4 regions of the Arthrobacter sp. R3-55 genome follow, and region 1 is predicted to be linked to each of the others. Evidence: riboswitches for the same ligand, from Rfam matches in the RefSeq annotation. Region 1 holds a riboswitch; each other region holds the start of a gene.
The links. A riboswitch is a leader RNA that binds a small molecule or an ion and turns the genes downstream of it on or off. The one in region 1 is predicted to bind thiamine pyrophosphate.

Region 2: another riboswitch for thiamine pyrophosphate. It lies ahead of thiO (glycine oxidase ThiO); the one in region 1 lies ahead of M1D51_RS02500 (ECF transporter S component).
Region 3: another riboswitch for thiamine pyrophosphate. It lies ahead of thiC (phosphomethylpyrimidine synthase ThiC); the one in region 1 lies ahead of M1D51_RS02500 (ECF transporter S component).
Region 4: another riboswitch for thiamine pyrophosphate. It lies ahead of M1D51_RS09215 (bifunctional hydroxymethylpyrimidine kinase/phosphomethylpyrimidine kinase); the one in region 1 lies ahead of M1D51_RS02500 (ECF transporter S component).

Annotation. Positions count from the first base shown of each region.
Region 1 covers NZ_CP096423.1:513,082-517,319, forward strand. The annotation lists gene M1D51_RS02475 (Na+/H+ antiporter subunit E) at 1-147, shown strand, start outside; gene M1D51_RS02480 (monovalent cation/H+ antiporter complex subunit F) at 144-422, shown strand; gene mnhG (monovalent cation/H(+) antiporter subunit G) at 412-801, shown strand; gene M1D51_RS02490 (DUF4235 domain-containing protein) at 880-1,140, opposite strand; gene M1D51_RS02495 (NUDIX hydrolase) at 1,177-1,866, opposite strand; TPP riboswitch at 2,371-2,507, shown strand; gene M1D51_RS02500 (ECF transporter S component) at 2,585-3,205, shown strand; gene M1D51_RS02505 (ABC transporter ATP-binding protein) at 3,205-4,238, shown strand, end outside.
Region 2 covers NZ_CP096423.1:1,540,476-1,544,713, reverse strand. The annotation lists gene M1D51_RS07285 (thiazole synthase) at 1-785, opposite strand, end outside; gene thiS (sulfur carrier protein ThiS) at 789-1,025, opposite strand; gene thiO (glycine oxidase ThiO) at 1,077-2,297, opposite strand; TPP riboswitch at 2,292-2,410, opposite strand; gene thiE (thiamine phosphate synthase) at 2,438-3,118, shown strand; gene M1D51_RS07265 (ferritin-like fold-containing protein) at 3,153-3,821, opposite strand; gene M1D51_RS07260 (TM2 domain-containing protein) at 3,976-4,238, shown strand, end outside.
Region 3 covers NZ_CP096423.1:1,882,668-1,886,905, reverse strand. The annotation lists gene M1D51_RS08785 (VOC family protein) at 1-536, opposite strand, end outside; gene M1D51_RS08780 (amidohydrolase family protein) at 612-1,691, opposite strand; TPP riboswitch at 1,776-1,883, shown strand; gene thiC (phosphomethylpyrimidine synthase ThiC) at 1,879-3,702, shown strand; gene M1D51_RS08770 (alpha/beta fold hydrolase) at 3,685-4,238, opposite strand, start outside.
Region 4 covers NZ_CP096423.1:1,966,671-1,970,908, forward strand. The annotation lists gene M1D51_RS09210 (Rne/Rng family ribonuclease) at 1-2,395, shown strand, start outside; TPP riboswitch at 2,532-2,630, shown strand; gene M1D51_RS09215 (bifunctional hydroxymethylpyrimidine kinase/phosphomethylpyrimidine kinase) at 2,621-4,147, shown strand.

The DNA of each region.
Region 1 (4,238 bases):
AATATTTATGAAGAAGCGGATATCCAAAAGATCCGTGAGGAAACACGCGTCATCGAGGCGCGATTGATCCGGATCATGGGCACTCGGGAAGAAGTCGCGGCCTTGGATTCCGAACAGCGTCCGGGAATGGAAGGGGCAACGCTATGAAGGAATTTGTTCTCGTCGCCACAGCTGTGATCCTCAGCTTGGCCGCGGCAGGGGCTATTGTCCGCATCGCGATCGGCCCGTCGTTGCTGGACAGGGTTCTGGCATCGGATGTCCTGTTGGCCATCCTGGGCGCTGCCCTTGCAATCGACATGGCAATGAACAGGCACCTCAACAACCTCATGTTGCTGGTGGCCCTCGCGGTGATCGGGTTCATTGGATCGGTGACCGTTGCACGGTTCGTCGCGGAACGGAGGGAACAGAGCAATGAGTCCTGACGCAACCGGCGTGGATGCCGTGATCGATGCCGTCACCGCTGTGTTCCTGGTGGTTGGTGCGCTGATGTCCCTGGGTGCTGCCATCGGTTTGCTGCGATTCCCGGACCTCATGAGCCGCATGCACGCAGCCACCAAGCCGCAGGTTCTGGGACTGTTCCTCATGCTTGCCGCGATCGGCCTCCAGATGCGGACGTGGTGGGTGTGGCCTGTCCTTCTGGTGGCATGGATCTTCCAACTGCTGACCGCACCGGTGTCCGCCCACATGGTGGGCCGCTCCGCCTACCGCACCAAGCACGGCCACCGCGAGATGCTCACGAAGGATGAACTCGAGGCCGTTGTGCAGCGGGCAGCTGCGGGGCAAGAGCCCACGGAACGTTAGAACGACGCGGGGTCACCTCCGGCCCTGAATCCCCTGAGGGATGGGCAGGAAGTGACCCCGCGTTGCTTCTGTTGGTGCCTAGACGATGTCGTGGGTCTTGGCGAAGCGTGCAATGGCGCGCTGAGTGCCCCTGCTCGCCAGGACTTGGATGAGCGTGCTGACGAAGGCCGAGATCAGGGCGAAAGTCAGTGCGGAACGCAAGCTCGTCTCCATGTCGTCATTGCCCAGGGGCGGCTTGTTGCCAGTGGCCTTTTCCCACCCTTTGTTGACGAGTTTTGTACCGACGAAGCCTGCTCCGAGGCTCACTCCGGTGCCCAGCAGCTTGAAGAAGAGGTTCATGCCCCCAGCCTAGCTGGCCGTGGGCCCACCCAAGCGCTAGCGGCGGCTTTCCCGCTCCTTCAGAAACGCAGCCAGCGAACCCGCCGGTGCCAGTACCGGAACGACCGCGTGTTCTGCGGACCACACAGCCTCAACGGTTTCAAACTCCGCAATTTCTTTGAGCAGGTAATACGTGGGCGGCATGAGCTTCAGGGTCCCGGCTGCTTCGGATTCCAGGATCTGATCCACGGGCATCCACAACGACTGCCACGCCTCCGTGGTTTGATGCCGGGGGGTAGCTTCCGGGGCCGGTTTGGCAACATAAAAATAGGTGTCAAAGCGCTTCGGCATGTCCGTGGGCGTGATCCAGTTGGCCCAAGGGCGGAGATCCGTGGCGCTGATGCTCAGCCCGGACTCCTCTTGGACTTCACGGATTGCGGCACTGAGGACCGTGCCGGCACGGGTGGGCGCCTGTGAATGGTCGGTGCCGATTGAGCTTGAATGCCAGGCGGCGGCGTGGCGTTCAAGCAGGTCCGCTGGGTAGTCCCAGCCTGACTCGTCCGCAGCATCCACCCGGCCTCCCGGGAAGACCACCATTCCGGCCGCGAAATCCATGGTGCTCACCCTGTGCTGGACGAACGCTTGGAGACCACCGGGTGCATCGCGGAGCAGGATGACGCTGGCAGCGAGCCGGGGTTCGGATACATCAGTGGGAAGGGGGAGGTCGTGCTGGGGAAGGTCAGTCATGGAGGTGCCCCTTTTGCCGCGGTGGATTCTGCTGGTTCATTCTCTCAGGTCGGGTTGTGGGGTCTGGTGTGCGTGCTAGTTCCCGGGGGTGGGGCGCAGAGCGGGCCTCGCAACGTAGGGGGTGTTGTTGTGGGGCCTGGTGTGCGTGCTAATTCCCGGGGGTGGGGCGCAGAGCGGGCCTCGCAACGTGGGTGGGTGTTGTTGTGGGGCCTGGTGTGCGTGCTAAATCCCGGGAGTGGGGCGCAGAGCGGGCCTCGCAACGTAGGGGGGGTTGTTGTGGGGCCTGGTGTGCGTGTGAGATCCCGGGGGTGGGGCGCAGAGCGGGCCTCGCAACGTGGGTGGGTTTTGTTGTGGGGCCTGGTGTGCGTGTGAGATCCCGGGGGTGGGGCGCAGAGCGGGCCTCGCAACGGGCACGGGCAGAGCCGATTGTGACCGCATTCCGGCAGGGGGCCAGCGCCGGCAACACGCCCAGGTGTAAACTGAACCAGCCCATCAGGGCAGATTTGATAACGACAGGGGAGCGCCGCCGTCGTTCCTTGCAGAGATGCAGGTGACGCGAGGGCGCTGAGAGTGCGGACAGCCGCAGACCCTCGAACCTGATCCGGTTAGTACCGGCGCAAGGGAGTCGAGCTTCTCAGAGTGTCCGGAAACGGGCGGCGCAAGCCGATCCCGGGATCCGGGGAGCACTTTCCCCTCCTGTAACCTCAGGAGGCAGAAAATGACCACGGTAAACGTGAAGAAGACCAGTTATAACTGGCGTGTTGTAGACATTGTTGTGGCGGCCTTGATCGCCATTGCCGGCGGCGTGATCTTCTGGGCCTGGTCCCAGGGCGCTGCTCTGGTGTCCATCCCCATGAACGCGACATATCCGCCCCTGACAGGCTTGATCGCCGGTGGTTGGATGATCCCCGCAGTGCTGGGCATGCTCATTATCCGCAAGCCAGGGGCAGCGCTCTTCTGTGAAGCTGTTGCGGCTACAGGGGAGCTCATCATGGGTTCGCAGTACGGCACCACGGTACTCATCTCCGGCGTTCTGCAGGGTCTGGGTGCCGAGCTCATCTTTGCCGCTTTCCGGTACAAGAAGTTCAACCTGCCGGCTGCCCTCCTTGCCGGCGCCGGTGCGGGCCTCTTTTGCGGTCTCAACGACTCCTTCCTGCCTTGGGGCTGGAACATTGCCTACGAGGCCGTCGACAAACTGGCCTACATCACCTTCACCACGATTTCCGGTGCAATAATCGCCGGCGCACTGTCCTGGATCGCCACCCGCGGCCTGGCAAAGACCGGCGTGCTGAGCTCCTTCGCATCGCGCAAGGCCGCTTCGGAGCCAGTCTTCAGCTGATGTCCGCCACGCAAAGCGGCACGGTGAGGCCTGCCGCCATCTCAGCTGAGGGCTGGGGTTGGCGGCATGCCGGCCGGGCCCAAGCCGCCGTTCAAAGCCTCGATCTCCGGATTGAACCGGGAGAGCGCGTGCTGTTGCTGGGGCCTTCGGGTGCCGGCAAGTCCACGCTCCTGCATGCCCTTGCCGGCGTGCTGAGCGATGAGGAAGACGACTCTGACGAGACCGGCTCCCTGCTGATCGACGGTGTTGCGCCCCGCGAGCAACGTGGGCGCGCAGGGCTGATGCAGCAGGACCCCGAGACGCAAGTGGTGCTGTCCCGGGTGGGTGACGACGTCGCTTTCGGCGCGGAAAACCTTGCCGTTCCGCGCGAGGAGATTTGGTCCCGCGTCCATGAAGCGCTCGACGACGTCGGGTTGCGCACCGCTGCCGGCGGCGGTTTGCCACTGGATCACCCGACGGCGGCACTGTCCGGAGGCCAAAAGCAGCGCCTTGCGCTTGCCGGTATTTTGGCGATGCGCCCCGGCCTGATCCTCTTGGACGAGCCGACGGCCAACCTGGATCCGGCCGGAGTGCTGGAAGTCCGTGATGCTGTTCGGCGCTGCCTGGATAAGACCGGTGCCACCTTGGTGGTTGTGGAACACCGGGTGTCCGTATGGAAGGACCTGGTGGACCGGATTGTGGTCCTGGCGCCTGGGTCAACCGCCGGCGTCCTCTTGGACGGCCCACCGGACCAGGTCCTGTCCGAAGCCCGCACCATGCTGATGTCGGCCGGTGTCTGGGTGCCGGGGTACGTTCCTGCAACCAGGGGCCGCCTGAACCAGCCCGACACCGCGCAGCTTCTCCTGGCAACCCAGGATCTGGCCGTGTCCCGGGAAAAACCGCGGCGCAAGGGCTTCAAAACCATACCGCCCGTCCCCGCGCAATCCGGGATCAGTGCACAGGTCAGGGCAGGCCAAGCCCTGACGGTCACAGGACCGAACGGTGCCGGCAAGTCCACTTTTGCGCTCACATTGGCCGGTCTTTTGGCGCCGGT
Region 2 (4,238 bases), 1.0 Mb from region 1:
GCCCGGCCCTCCATGGCCGATGACGCCAAAGCGTGCTCACGCCGCGGAATCCGTCCTGCCTGCCTGGCCAGCCTACCGGCGATCACAGCGTGCTTGAAGGCCTCGCCCATCTGCACCGGATTCTGCGCCCGTGTCACTGCGGTGGCCAGCAGCACTGCGTCGCAGCCCAGTTCCATGGCAAGGGCGGCATCGGAGGCGGTCCCGATTCCTGCGTCGAGCACCACGGGGACTGAGGCCCGGGAGACGATGAGTTCAATGTTGTGCGGGTTCAAGATACCCAGGCCTGTTCCGATCGGCGAGCCAAGTGGCATCACCGCGGCGGCCCCCAGATTTTCCAGGCGCAAAGCCAGAACGGGGTCGTCATTGGTGTAGGCGAAGACTTTGAATCCGCGGTTGACCAGTTGCTCTGTTGCCTCAACCAGTTCCACGGCGTCGGGAAGGAGCGTGTGTTCGTCGGCGATGACTTCCAGCTTCACCCAATCAGTTTCCAAGGCTTCCCGGGCCAGTTCCGCAGTCATCACTGCGTCCTTGGCTGTGAAGCAGCCTGCGGTGTTGGGCAGCACGCGGATGCCGTGGTCCACCAGCAGCTGGAAAAGCGATCCCGTTTCCGCCGGTGAGTAGCGGCGCATGGCAACGGTGGTGAGCTCAGTCCCCGAGGCCAGGAGCGCCGCGCCCAGCCCATCCAGGCTGGGGGCTCCCCCGGTGCCCATGATCAACCGGGAGCCGAGGACGACGTCGTCGATCACCAGGGCGTCCGTGCGGACCTCTGTATTTGCTGTTGTCATGATTCAGCCTCCTTGGACTGCTGTTACCAGTTCGAGTTCGTCTCCGTCGGCGAGCGCCGTTGCAGCCCATTGGCTCCGCGGCACCACTTCGGAGTTACGGGCGACGGCGACACCCAGCTTGCCGCCGTCGGCCGCCTGTCCGCGGTGGTCCAGGACCCGGCCCGTGACGGCGGTGACCACGGTGCTGACCGATGCGTCATCGGCCACTGCGTGATCGGATCCGTTGAGTTTGATGTTCATGCTGTTTCCTTGTTCTCGAGATTAGGGCGGCGCAGGTTCATTGATGGCCCATCAATGAACCCGCGCTGCACTGAAACGGTCCGGGCGGAAAGCTGCCCACCGGTGGTCTGACGAGCCGTTAATCAGCTCACCCACGATCCGTGCCGCTGCGGGCGTCAGGAGGACTCCGTGCCGGAAGAACCCCGTGGCGATCACCAGGCCGTCAACATCCCCGGTGGGACCGGCTGCCCGCCCCAGCAACGGAGCGTTGTCCGGTGTTCCGGGGCGTGCCCGGGCTGTTGCTTCGAGCAGTTCGAGTTCGGCCACTGCGGGGACCAGTACTTGGGCGTCCCGCAGCAGCTGGTAGACGCCGCCTGCTGAGACCGCCTGGGAGGACGCTGACAATCCGTCCTCGCGCTGGGTGGCCCCGATGACCACGGTGCCGTCGTCGCGGGGCACGATGTAGACGGGCACTCCACGGACCATTCCGCGGACCGTGGAGCTGAGGAGCGGCTGAAGGTGTTTAGGAACCCGAAGCCTCAGGATGTCGCCGTACACCGGGCGCACGGGCAGGGTCAGACCGTCCGGGAGTCCGGCCAGTCCGGCCGCTCCCAGCCCGTTTGCCACCACCGTTTCCGCGGCGAGGACAGTGCCATCACCCTCGATTTCCACTCCTGCTACGCGATCTCCGTCCCACAGCAAGCTGTTTGCCTTGGCAGTTACGGCATAACCGCCCGCGGCACCGTGGACCCATGTGGAGTCACCGGCGCAGTGGGCTGCCAACCCCGACAGGAGGCATGAGGCCAGCTTCCGGGGATCCACCTGGTGGTCCGCGGGAATATCGAAGGCGCTGGAGATCTGTGGACTGAGGAGTGGCTCGCGATCGCGGGCGTCGCGCAGGGACAACGGCTCAACCTCCAGGCCGGCAGCAAGCTGTACTGCCCGAAGATCTGCCAACGCCCGGCGGTCCGCGGCGTCGGCACCCACGGCAAGCGTCGGCGTCGTGCGGTATCCGGTGTCTTGCCCTCTGCTACCCAGGTTGGCCGCAAACGCCGGCCACAACCGGGACGACTCGAGCATCAGCTCCAGGAGGTCTTCCTCCTGGTAGTGCAGTTCGCTGACGGGGGCCAGCATTCCGGCGGCCGCGAACGTGGCTCCGGTAGCCGGTGCGGGATCGATCACCACCACTGAGCGGCCCAGCCGCCGGGCTTCGTCAGCGACGCCCAAGCCGATGACGCCGCCACCAATGACGGCAACATCGGCATGCATGGTGGTGTGGCGGGAATCTGCCATTCCGGTTTCCTTCCCTACGCCGGTACTAGCCGGATCAGGTCAAGCGGTCGGCGCTGAAGCCCTCTCAGCCGGACAGTCATATAACGGACGTCGCGGCTCCCGCAGTACGTGCCCAGTTTAGAGGAACTACTCTGGTTTCCATGACCCCGACTGACGCCCTCGCCACCGCCCGCCTGTATCTATGCACTGATGCCCGGAGACGGCAAGGCGATTTTGAAGACTTCGTTGATGCCGCCTTCGAAGGCGGAGTGGACATCATCCAGCTGCGCGACAAAACCTTGGAAGCTGCCGAAGAGTTGGAGTTGCTGGCGGTCCTGCGCGGAGTTGCCGAACGTCACGGACGGCTATGGGCCGTCAATGACCGCGCCGATGTTGCCAGTGTTTCCGGGGCTCCGGTGTTCCACATCGGGCAAAAGGACTTGCCTTTGGGGGTGGCTCGAACGTTGCTGCCGCAGCCCGCCATCGGCCTGTCCACCCACTCCCCTGAGCAGGTCAATGCGGCCATCGCAGCCTCCCCGGGCGATGGAGGCCTGGACTATTTCTGCGTTGGTCCCCTCTGGGCGACACCCACCAAACCCGGCCGTGAAGCTGTGGGATTGGACTTGGTCACATATGCCGCAGAAGCCAGCAAGCGTGCGGAGGAGACCACCGACGGCGCCGTGCACCTGCCGTGGTTTGCCATCGGAGGGATTGATCTCAGCAACGTCGAGCAGGTAGTGGCTGCCGGGGCCGGCAGGATCGTGGTGGTCCGTGCCATCACCGAAGCCACGGACCCGACGACGGCAGCGAAGTCGTTGCTGGAGGCGCTGGACGCCGCCTGATACAGGCAGTTCAGGCTTAGTCCCCGCCACGCCGCTATGCGGTGAGGCCCAGTCCCGTCATCCGGCGCGAGTGCCGCTCGGCCAGCTCGCCTGTCATTCTCTTGACTGACGCACGGGCGTCACCACCGCTTTTCAGTGTCGGGCCCAACTGTGGGTGCTCCATGCCCACCCTTTGCGCCTGCGTGAGCGCTTCCCCCACCAACCGGCGCCCCCACAACGCCAAGCGTGAAGCCAGCCGCGGGTCATCGGCCAAGGCCCGCCGCAGCAGGACACGAAGCACTTCCGTTGCTTGGTCAGGTGAAGCCACCCGCTCCACGAATTGCTGTGTTGCGGGGTCAAGGAAGGTGGCTACAGCGCGGTAGAAGTCCGAGGAGACGGTGTCGATGACGTAGGCCTTCATCACGGATTCGAACCAGTCCGCGGGTTTGGTGCGTTCATGGAAGTGGTCAAAGGAGCGTTGGAAGGGCATCATGGCCTCTTCAGGATCGAGGCCCATCTCTGTGAGCCGATCACTCAACAACGCGAAGTTTCCGTAGGCTCCGACCGCAATTTTGGCCAGCACCGATCTGTCGTGGAGGGTTGGAGCGAATCGGGAGTCGGATGAAAGCCGGCCGAAAGCGGACAATTCTCCGTAAGCCATGGCGCCCAGCAGTTCAGGCGCGAGTTGTCCCGCAGAATCTGCGACGTCCCGGGAAGTGCCCATGGTCCAAGAGTATCCCTGGCTATCCACAAGCCTCCCTGATGGTTTGCCGGCAGAGACGGGGGTGCTACTAGGCTTACTGGAAGTGAGTTGACCGTCCGGCCTGCCTGCGGGCCATGTGTCCTCCTCCTCGCACCCATTCCCTGAAGGATGATTCATGAGTAACCCCAGCTACCCGCCCATGCCCGACAACGGGAACGGAACTCCCCCAGTACCGCCTGCATCAGGTGCCTACGGCAACCAGGGCCAGTATCAGGGCGGACCGCCGTCCCCGTATCAGCCAGGGATCTCTTCCAGCCCTTACGGTGCACCCGGCACGGGCACCCCCGCCAAGTCCTTCATGGTCACCTGGCTCCTGTCCTTGCTTCTGGGTGGCCTCGGTGTCGACCGCTTCTACTTGGGCAAGATCGGCACCGGCAT
Region 3 (4,238 bases), 1.4 Mb from region 1:
TGTCCGATTCCCGCCGCCGCCTGGTGTTGGCCGGTCACCGCAGCTTCGTTGAGGTGCTGTTGGAGGAATCGCTGCGGCGGCAGGGCCACATTGTCCATCACCACGCTCTTGCCGTCCCACTGCCACAGTTCCCGCGGCTTGTCATAGTAGAGCTCAATGCCATTGCCCTCGGGGTCTGTGAAGTAGAACGCTTCGCTGACCAGGTGGTCGGCGCTGCCCGCAAAGGCGCGGGGCTCGTATTCGGCGGCGGTAGCGATCGTCGCGGCCAGGGACGGCTGGTCTTCGAACAGGATGGCCGTATGGAACAGACCCGCCTCCCCGCGGCCTGGAATCCGGAGGCCGGACGCCGGAGCGAGATGCACCACCGGCTTCCCGACGCGCCCAAGATACAAACCGCCGTCCTGCTCGGCCACGATTTCCAGGCCAAGGGCCCGCTGATAATAGTCACTCATGACCTTCATGTCGCCAACCTTGAGCATTACCGTGCCCATGGTGAGTTCAGCCGGCAGAAGATCCTGGCTCAATGGTGTGGTCATGCGAAGCTCCTGTTTCCGCGGTGCCGCCTATCGACACCTTCTACAGACTAAATTACTTGAAGCTTCAATTTATTCCTAACGAACCAGTGAACCACGAAGAACAATGTGTTGGAGGCGGGAAACACTCTCCAGCCGGAGCCGCGGATCCTCGGAACACAGCACGACGTCGGCGCTCGCCCCTTCGCTGATCCCTTCGGCTCCCAGCCACTCACGGGCGCCCCAGGTTGCGGCGTCCAGGACCGCCGCCGGCGGCAGGCCGGCGTCGTGCAGTTCTTTCATCTCATCGGCGATCCTGCCGTGCCTGATCACACTGCCGGCATCCGTGCCCGTGTAGATTGACACGCCCGCCTCAAAGGCCTCCAGCACACGCTCGCGCCGCCGCTCCCACAGACGCATCATATGGTCCGCGTAGTCGGGAAACTTCGGAGCAGCCTGGGCGGCAATATCGGGGAAGGTGGCGATATTGACCAGCGTGGGAACGATCGGCACGGACTGCTCCACCAAGCGGGGAATGTGCCGCGGCAGCAGGCCCGTTGCATGTTCAATGCAATCAATATCGGCATCTAGCATGTGGTCGATGGTGTCCTCGGCAAAGCAGTGCGCGGTTACCCTGGCGCCCTCATCGTGGGCGGCGGAGATGGCGTCCTTCACGATGTCGGCCGGGAACGAGGCGGCGAGATCGCCGTGGCCCCGGTCAATCCAGTCCCCCACCAACTTCACCCACCCGTCACCGTCCCGGGCTTCCTTCCGAACCGTCTCGACGAGATCGCCGGGTTCGATTTCGTGGCCCAACCCACGGATATACCGCCGGCTCCGGGCAATGTGCCGGCCCGCCCGGATCAGCCGGGGCAAGTCTGTACGCTGCTGGACCCATCTGGTGTCGCTGGGAGACCCGGCGTCGCGGATCAACAGCGTACCGGCGTCGAGGTCGGCCCGGGCCTGGGCAAAGGTGGCCTGCTCGCCAACGGCGCCGCCCACTCCCAGACCAATGTGGCAGTGAGCGTCAACAAAACCCGGGAGGACCCAGCCATCCAGTACACGGTCCGGCGCCTTCGCGGGACGGACAAAGGTCAGGATGCCGTCCACGGACCACATCCCGTGGCGTTCCTCGCTGCTCGAGACGAGCACGGGTCCGGAAAATTCGATGGTGGCCATGGAAAAAGCCTAGTCTGCCGCAGTGCCTTGAAGGTTGGTGCACGCATGTGACTGGGTGCCTGTTGGCAGCTGTGGTAGCTTCGTCTACGACCACACGGGTGCCCTTGCAGGGGCTGAGATCGGACTGAAGCAGTCTGCGACCGTTGAACCTGTCCGGGTAATGCCGGCGAAGGAAGTGAGTAATCCTTTGAGCACCACCAAAACACAGCACAGCCCTGCCCAAAATGCGGTTGGATCCGCGACCCAGGCCATGAAGTCCCATTCCTTGGCCTACCGCGAGGATAAGGAGAACGGAATCCGGGTTCCCTTCACGGAGATCGCGCTGGAACCTTCCCCGAACGGCAAAGCCAACCACCCGTTCCAGGTGTACCGCACGGCAGGTCCCGGCAGTGACCCCATCATGGGATTGGAACCATTCCGCGCTGCCTGGATCGAGGACCGCGCAGACACCGAGGCCTACTCCGGGCGGCAACGAAACCTGCTCGATGACGGAAGGTCCGCGGTTAGGCGCGGGGAAGCATCAGCGGAATGGAAGGGCGCGAAACCAGTGCCTCGACGCGCCGTCGAAGGTAGGACCGTCACGCAGATGCACTATGCCAGGCAGGGGATGGTGACTCCTGAGATGCAGTTCGTCGCACTGCGGGAAAACTGTGATGTTGAGCTGGTCAGAAGCGAAGTAGCCGCGGGGCGGGCCATCATTCCCAACAACATCAACCACCCCGAGTCAGAACCGATGATCATCGGCAAAGCCTTCCTGGTGAAGATCAATGCCAACATCGGTAACTCGGCAGTTACCAGCTCCATCGCAGAAGAAGTGGACAAGCTGCAGTGGGCTACACAATGGGGTGCCGATACCGTCATGGACCTTTCCACCGGTGATGACATCCACACCACGCGGGAGTGGCTGATCCGCAACTCCCCTGTCCCGATCGGGACCGTCCCCATCTACCAGGCCCTGGAAAAGGTTAACGGCGAAGCCAACAAGCTGACATGGGAGATCTTCCGGGACACCGTGATGGAGCAATGCGAGCAAGGCGTGGACTACATGACCATCCACGCCGGCGTGCTGCTGCGCTATGTGCCCCTGACGGCCAACCGGGTGACCGGAATCGTCTCCCGCGGCGGGTCGATCATGGCCGGCTGGTGCCTGGCGCACCACCAGGAAAACTTCCTGTACACCCACTTTGACGAGCTCTGCGAAATTTTCGCCCGCTACGACGTCGCCTTCTCCCTGGGCGACGGCCTGCGACCGGGTGCGATCGCCGACGCCAACGATGCCGCCCAGTTTGCCGAATTGGACACCCTGGCCGAGCTGACGCAGCGGGCGTGGGAGTTCGATGTCCAGGTCATGGTGGAAGGACCGGGCCATGTGCCGTTCCACCTGGTCAGGGAGAACGTGGAACGGCAGCAGGAACTTTGCAAGGGAGCTCCGTTCTACACCTTGGGACCTTTGGTCACCGATGTAGCCCCTGGCTATGACCACATCACCTCAGCCATCGGTGCCACCGAGATCGCCAGATACGGGACTGCCATGCTCTGTTATGTGACGCCCAAGGAACATTTGGGCCTTCCAAACAAGGATGACGTGAAAACGGGCGTCATCACCTACAAGATCGCAGCACATGCCGCCGACCTCGCCAAGGGCCATCCCGGGGCCCATGAACGCGACGATGCGCTGTCCAAGGCCAGGTTCGAGTTCCGTTGGCGCGACCAGTTCGCCCTCTCGCTGGATCCGGAGACGGCGGAAGCATTCCACGACGAAACGTTGCCGGCAGAACCTGCCAAGACCGCTCATTTCTGCTCCATGTGCGGCCCCAAGTTCTGTTCGATGCGCATCAGCCAGGACATCCGGGACGAATACGGATCAGCGGAAGCACAAGCAGCGATCACAGAAATGTACAGCGGCATGCGCGGGAAGAGCCAGGAATTCCTGGCCTCGGGTGGAAAAGTCTATTTGCCGGAACTTCAGGTCCCCACCGCAGTTGAGGCCGGTTCAGGAAGCCTGGACTGACATGGCCCGCCTGACGTCCGCAACAAACGAACGGATAATGTGATCTCCGTCCAGTGAGTCCTGGGGCCGGTGCCCTCCCGCTGCTACCCGGCGGAGGGCGCCGGTCTCCTGGAGATAACCGGCAATTTCCTCGTAGAGGGGTTCCCACCCGCCAGTGAGTACCAAGGTAGGGACGCCGGGGACAATGTGCAGCGGAGCATCCCATGGCGGGGCCTGGAGCCTGAGCCTGCGGGCTGAACGCCGGGCTTCGGGAGAATCCAATCCCCCGGTCTCGGCAGAGAACGCCCGGCGGTAGTACTCACGCTGGTAGTCGGCATCGTTGAGCTGGTTGCGGACATCGAACAGCGGCCCCATGAGGGCACGGTGGGATGCGGTGGCTGGAAGCTCGGCAGTCAGGGACAGGCAGGCAGGCTCAACCAGGCTCAGCGAATACACCAGGTCCGGGCGCTCGATAGCTGCAAGCATGGCGGAAATGGCACCTTGCTCGTGCGCAACCACATGGCCGCCGCCCGAATCCGCGAGGGCATTGATGACAA
Region 4 (4,238 bases), 1.5 Mb from region 1:
GGAAGCCCCCGCTGCTGAATCTTCCGAAGAAGGTGTGACCTCGCGCCGCCGCCGTCGCCGCCGCCGTGGCGACCAGGATCTCGAACTGACCGGCGGATCGGACGACGATCCGCCCAACACGGTGACCCGTGTCCGTGCGCCCCGCCCGATCACGGAAACTGCGCCTTCCAACCGCGTTACCAGCGTCAAAGGCTCCACCAGGCTTGAAGCCAAGAAGCAGCGCCGCCGCGAATCCCGCGAGACCGGACGCCGCCGCCAGGTCATCACCGAGGCCGAGTTCCTGGCCCGCCGCGAGTCGGTGGACCGCCAGATGATTGTCCGCCAGCGCGACGACAGAATTCAGATCGGTGTCCTGGAAGACGGTGTGCTTGCTGAGCACTTCGTTTCCAAGACCCAGCAGGATTCCCTGATCGGCAACGTATACCTGGGCAAGGTCCAGAATGTCCTGCCGTCCATGGAAGCTGCCTTTGTGGACATCGGACGCGGCCGCAACGCCGTCTTGTACGCCGGTGAAGTCAACTGGGATGCCGTCAACCTCGAAGGCCAGCCGCGCCGGATCGAGAACGCCTTGAAGTCCGGCGACTCTGTGCTGGTCCAGGTCACCAAGGATCCCGTGGGCCACAAGGGTGCCCGCCTCACCAGCCAGATCTCCCTCCCCGGCCGGTACCTGGTGTACGTTCCCGGTGGTTCCATGACCGGCATCTCCCGCAAGCTTCCCGACGTCGAACGCAACCGTCTCAAGCGCATCCTGAAGGACCGCTTGCCCGAAAACGCCGGTGTCATTGTCCGCACTGCTGCCGAGGGTGCATCCGAAGAAGAACTGACCCATGACATCAACCGTCTGCGTGCACAGTGGGAAGGCATCGAAGGGCAAGCGTCTTCCACCAAGGTCCTGGCTCCTGAACTTCTCTACGGCGAACCGGACCTGACCATCAAGGTGGTCCGTGACGTCTTCAATGAGGACTTCTCCAAACTGATCGTTTCCGGCGATGACGCCTGGGACACCATCGAGGCCTACGTAACGTACGTTGCCCCTGACCTGGTGGGCCGGCTCGAGAAGTGGACCAAGGACCAGGACATCTTCGCTGCCTGGCGCATTGACGAGCAGATCCACAAGGCGCTGGAACGCAAGGTGTTCCTCCCGTCCGGCGGTTCGCTGGTCATTGACCGCACAGAAGCCATGACCGTGGTGGACGTCAACACCGGCAAATTCACCGGCAGCGGCGGAAACCTCGAGGAAACCGTCACCAAGAACAACCTTGAAGCTGCCGAGGAAGTTGTTCGCCAGCTCCGCCTGCGTGACATCGGCGGCATCATTGTCATCGACTTCATTGACATGGTCCTTGAATCCAACCGCGACCTCGTCCTCCGCCGCATGGTTGAGTGCCTGGGTCGTGACCGTACCAAGCACCAGGTGGCCGAAGTGACCTCCTTGGGCCTGGTTCAGATGACCCGTAAGCGCATGGGTACCGGCCTCCTGGAGGTCTTCGGGGAGCAGTGCGAGCACTGCGCCGGCCGCGGCGTGGTGACCCACGACGAACCCGTGGAGCACCGCCGGGCCAACGTCGTGGCCGCTGAGCACCACCGTCCCCATACTGAAACGCAGCAGCCCACAGCCCGGACTGAGCGCAAGCGCCGCCGTGGAAAGGGCGGGGGACAGGCCATCGCGGAAGCCCCGGCTCCGGTCCACACCGCACCGGCCGCGCCTCCTGCCTCCACCGAACCGCAGGATCCGGCCCGGCAGGCCAAGGCTGAGGCAACCCGGGCTGCACTGGCTACGATTGCCGCTGCCGCCCATGCCGCCCACCTGCATGACGACGAAGTTCACCGCGCCGAAGAGCAGGCACGGGAGGCCGGTCAGCACCAGGCACCGGGTGATTCTGCAGCCCGGAGCGAGTCCGGCGGGCAGGGCGCCCGCGAAGCAGACCAGGACGCCGGCCGGGATTCACGGTCGACGCCGGTCCTGCGTTTTGGTGGCGAAGAGGTTGCGTTGCCGTTCGGGGAACACCATGAGGAACCACCGGCAGCCAAACCGGTGATGAGCCTGGACCTTCTGGCCGAAGCCTTTTCCCACCTCGGTGCGGCTCCTGCCGGGAACCCCGAAGAGGTCCTCGCTCCCAAGGCGGCCGAAGCTCCGCAAACCGGCGCGTCGAAGCCTGCCGAAGTGGATCCGGAAGCTGCTGCGGCCTCAAAGTCCCGCCGAGGACGTCGTAACCGCAGTGCGAGCCGGGCCCAGGGTGCGGCCAATGAAACCAGCGTTGAACACCACGAGGTCACTGCTTCGGCAGCGAGTGGAACGGCACACGAGGCCAAAGCACCTTCCGAGCCGGCCAAGAAGGCTCCGTCCGCGGAGCCCATCATCCTGGGCGTCGGCGTACCAGCTTCGGAGCTCTAGCACCTGATCCGCAAGGGCCCTGCAGTAACCGTCACAGGCGGGTATTGCGGGGCCCTTTGCTGTGCGCTCTCAACGGTCATATCCGGTCTTCAGCGTGGCGCAGTTGCCGGGCCAGGCTGCTGCCCGGCTACGCTGGTGGACTGACACGGGGTGCCGGGCATTGGGCCAGGCTGAGATCCAGACCCGTTGAACCTGTCCGGTTAGCACCGGCGAAGGGATGTCCCCATGACGGTATCGTCGTATCCTCCTGTGTATCCGCTGGCTGTTTCCGGACCGGAGACGCCCCGTGTACTGAGCATCGCGGGCTCCGACCCCTCCGGTGGTGCCGGTATCCAGGCTGACCTGAAAAGTATCGCTGCCCACGGCGGCTACGGCATGGCGGCCATCACCGCACTGACCGCCCAGAACACCCTGGGCGTCAGTGCTGTCCATGTTCCCCCGGTGGATTTCCTGCGCAGGCAATTGGAAGCCATCAGTACGGACATCGCCATCGATGCCGTCAAGATCGGGATGCTCGGCGATGCAGCGGTTATTGACGAGGTCCGCAGCTGGCTCGAGGAGGTTCGTCCCGCCGTCGTGGTCCTGGACCCGGTGATGGTGGCCACCAGTGGCGACCGACTCCTGCGCGCCTCCGCCGAGACGGCACTGCGTGCCCTCCTTCCCTTGGCCGACCTGATCACCCCCAACCTGCCCGAACTCGCCATGCTGTTGGGGGAGCCCGAGGCAGTTGACTGGGCTTCGGCCCTGAACCAGGGCAAACGCCTCGCTGCTGAGTGCGGCAATACGGTCCTGGTCAAGGGCGGGCACTTGGCGGGGGCAGAATGCCCGGATGCATTGGTCAACACCAGTGGACTCCTGCGTCAGGACGTTATTGAGGTCTTTGGACCCCGCGTGGAGACGAAGAACAGCCACGGAACAGGGTGTTCGTTGTCCTCGGCCCTGGCTACTGTCCAGGCGCGCACCGGCGATTGGGAGTCTTCCTTGCGTGAGGTCAAGCCGTGGCTGCTCAGGGCCTTGCTGCATTCGGACAGTCTGGACGTCGGCCGCGGAAGCGGGCCGGTTCACCACTTCCACCACCAAAAGGTGCTCAGGCCGGGGGATTTCGCTGCTGCGCTCTGGAAAGAGGCCACGCCGGAGCTCGAGGCAATCTACAAGCTCAGCTTCATCGACGGCCTGAAAACGGGAGACCTCCCCGAAGAAGCATTTAATTACTACTTAGCCCAGGACGCCATCTACCTCAATGGATACTCCAGGGTCCTGGCGCGTGCTGGAGCCCTTGCTCCTACCGAGAAGGAGCAGCTGTTCTGGGCCAAAGCGTCGCAGCAGTGCCTCGAAGTAGAGTCCGAACTGCACAGGAACTGGCTCAGCACCCGGGAGGCGTCATCGGTGACCGGACCGGTCACGAAGTCCTATGTGGACCATTTGCTGGCGTCCTCTGCCACCGGCAGTTACGCCGTGCTGCTCGCGGCCATCCTGCCGTGCTACTGGCTGTACGCGGAGGTCGGCCAACAGCTTCATGGGGCGTTCCTGGAGGCAGGGGCCCCGGCAGGGCACCCCTACGCCGACTGGCTCAGGACCTACGCTGACGAAGACTTTGCCGCTGCCACAAGGAATGCGATCAATTTCACGGATGGCGCTGCCGCGGCAGCTTCGGAGGCAGAGCGGGCAGCCATGGTGGAGGCTTTTACGTGGTCCTGCCGGTACGAAACTGCGTTCTTCGATGCTCCAAGGCTCTTCGCCGGACTGTCCTGACGAGGGGCACTGATTGCCGGATATCAGCGCTGTCACAGCGCGTCGCGGGCAAAATCGCGTTAATTGGGCCCAAACCCTGTAGGCTGTATGG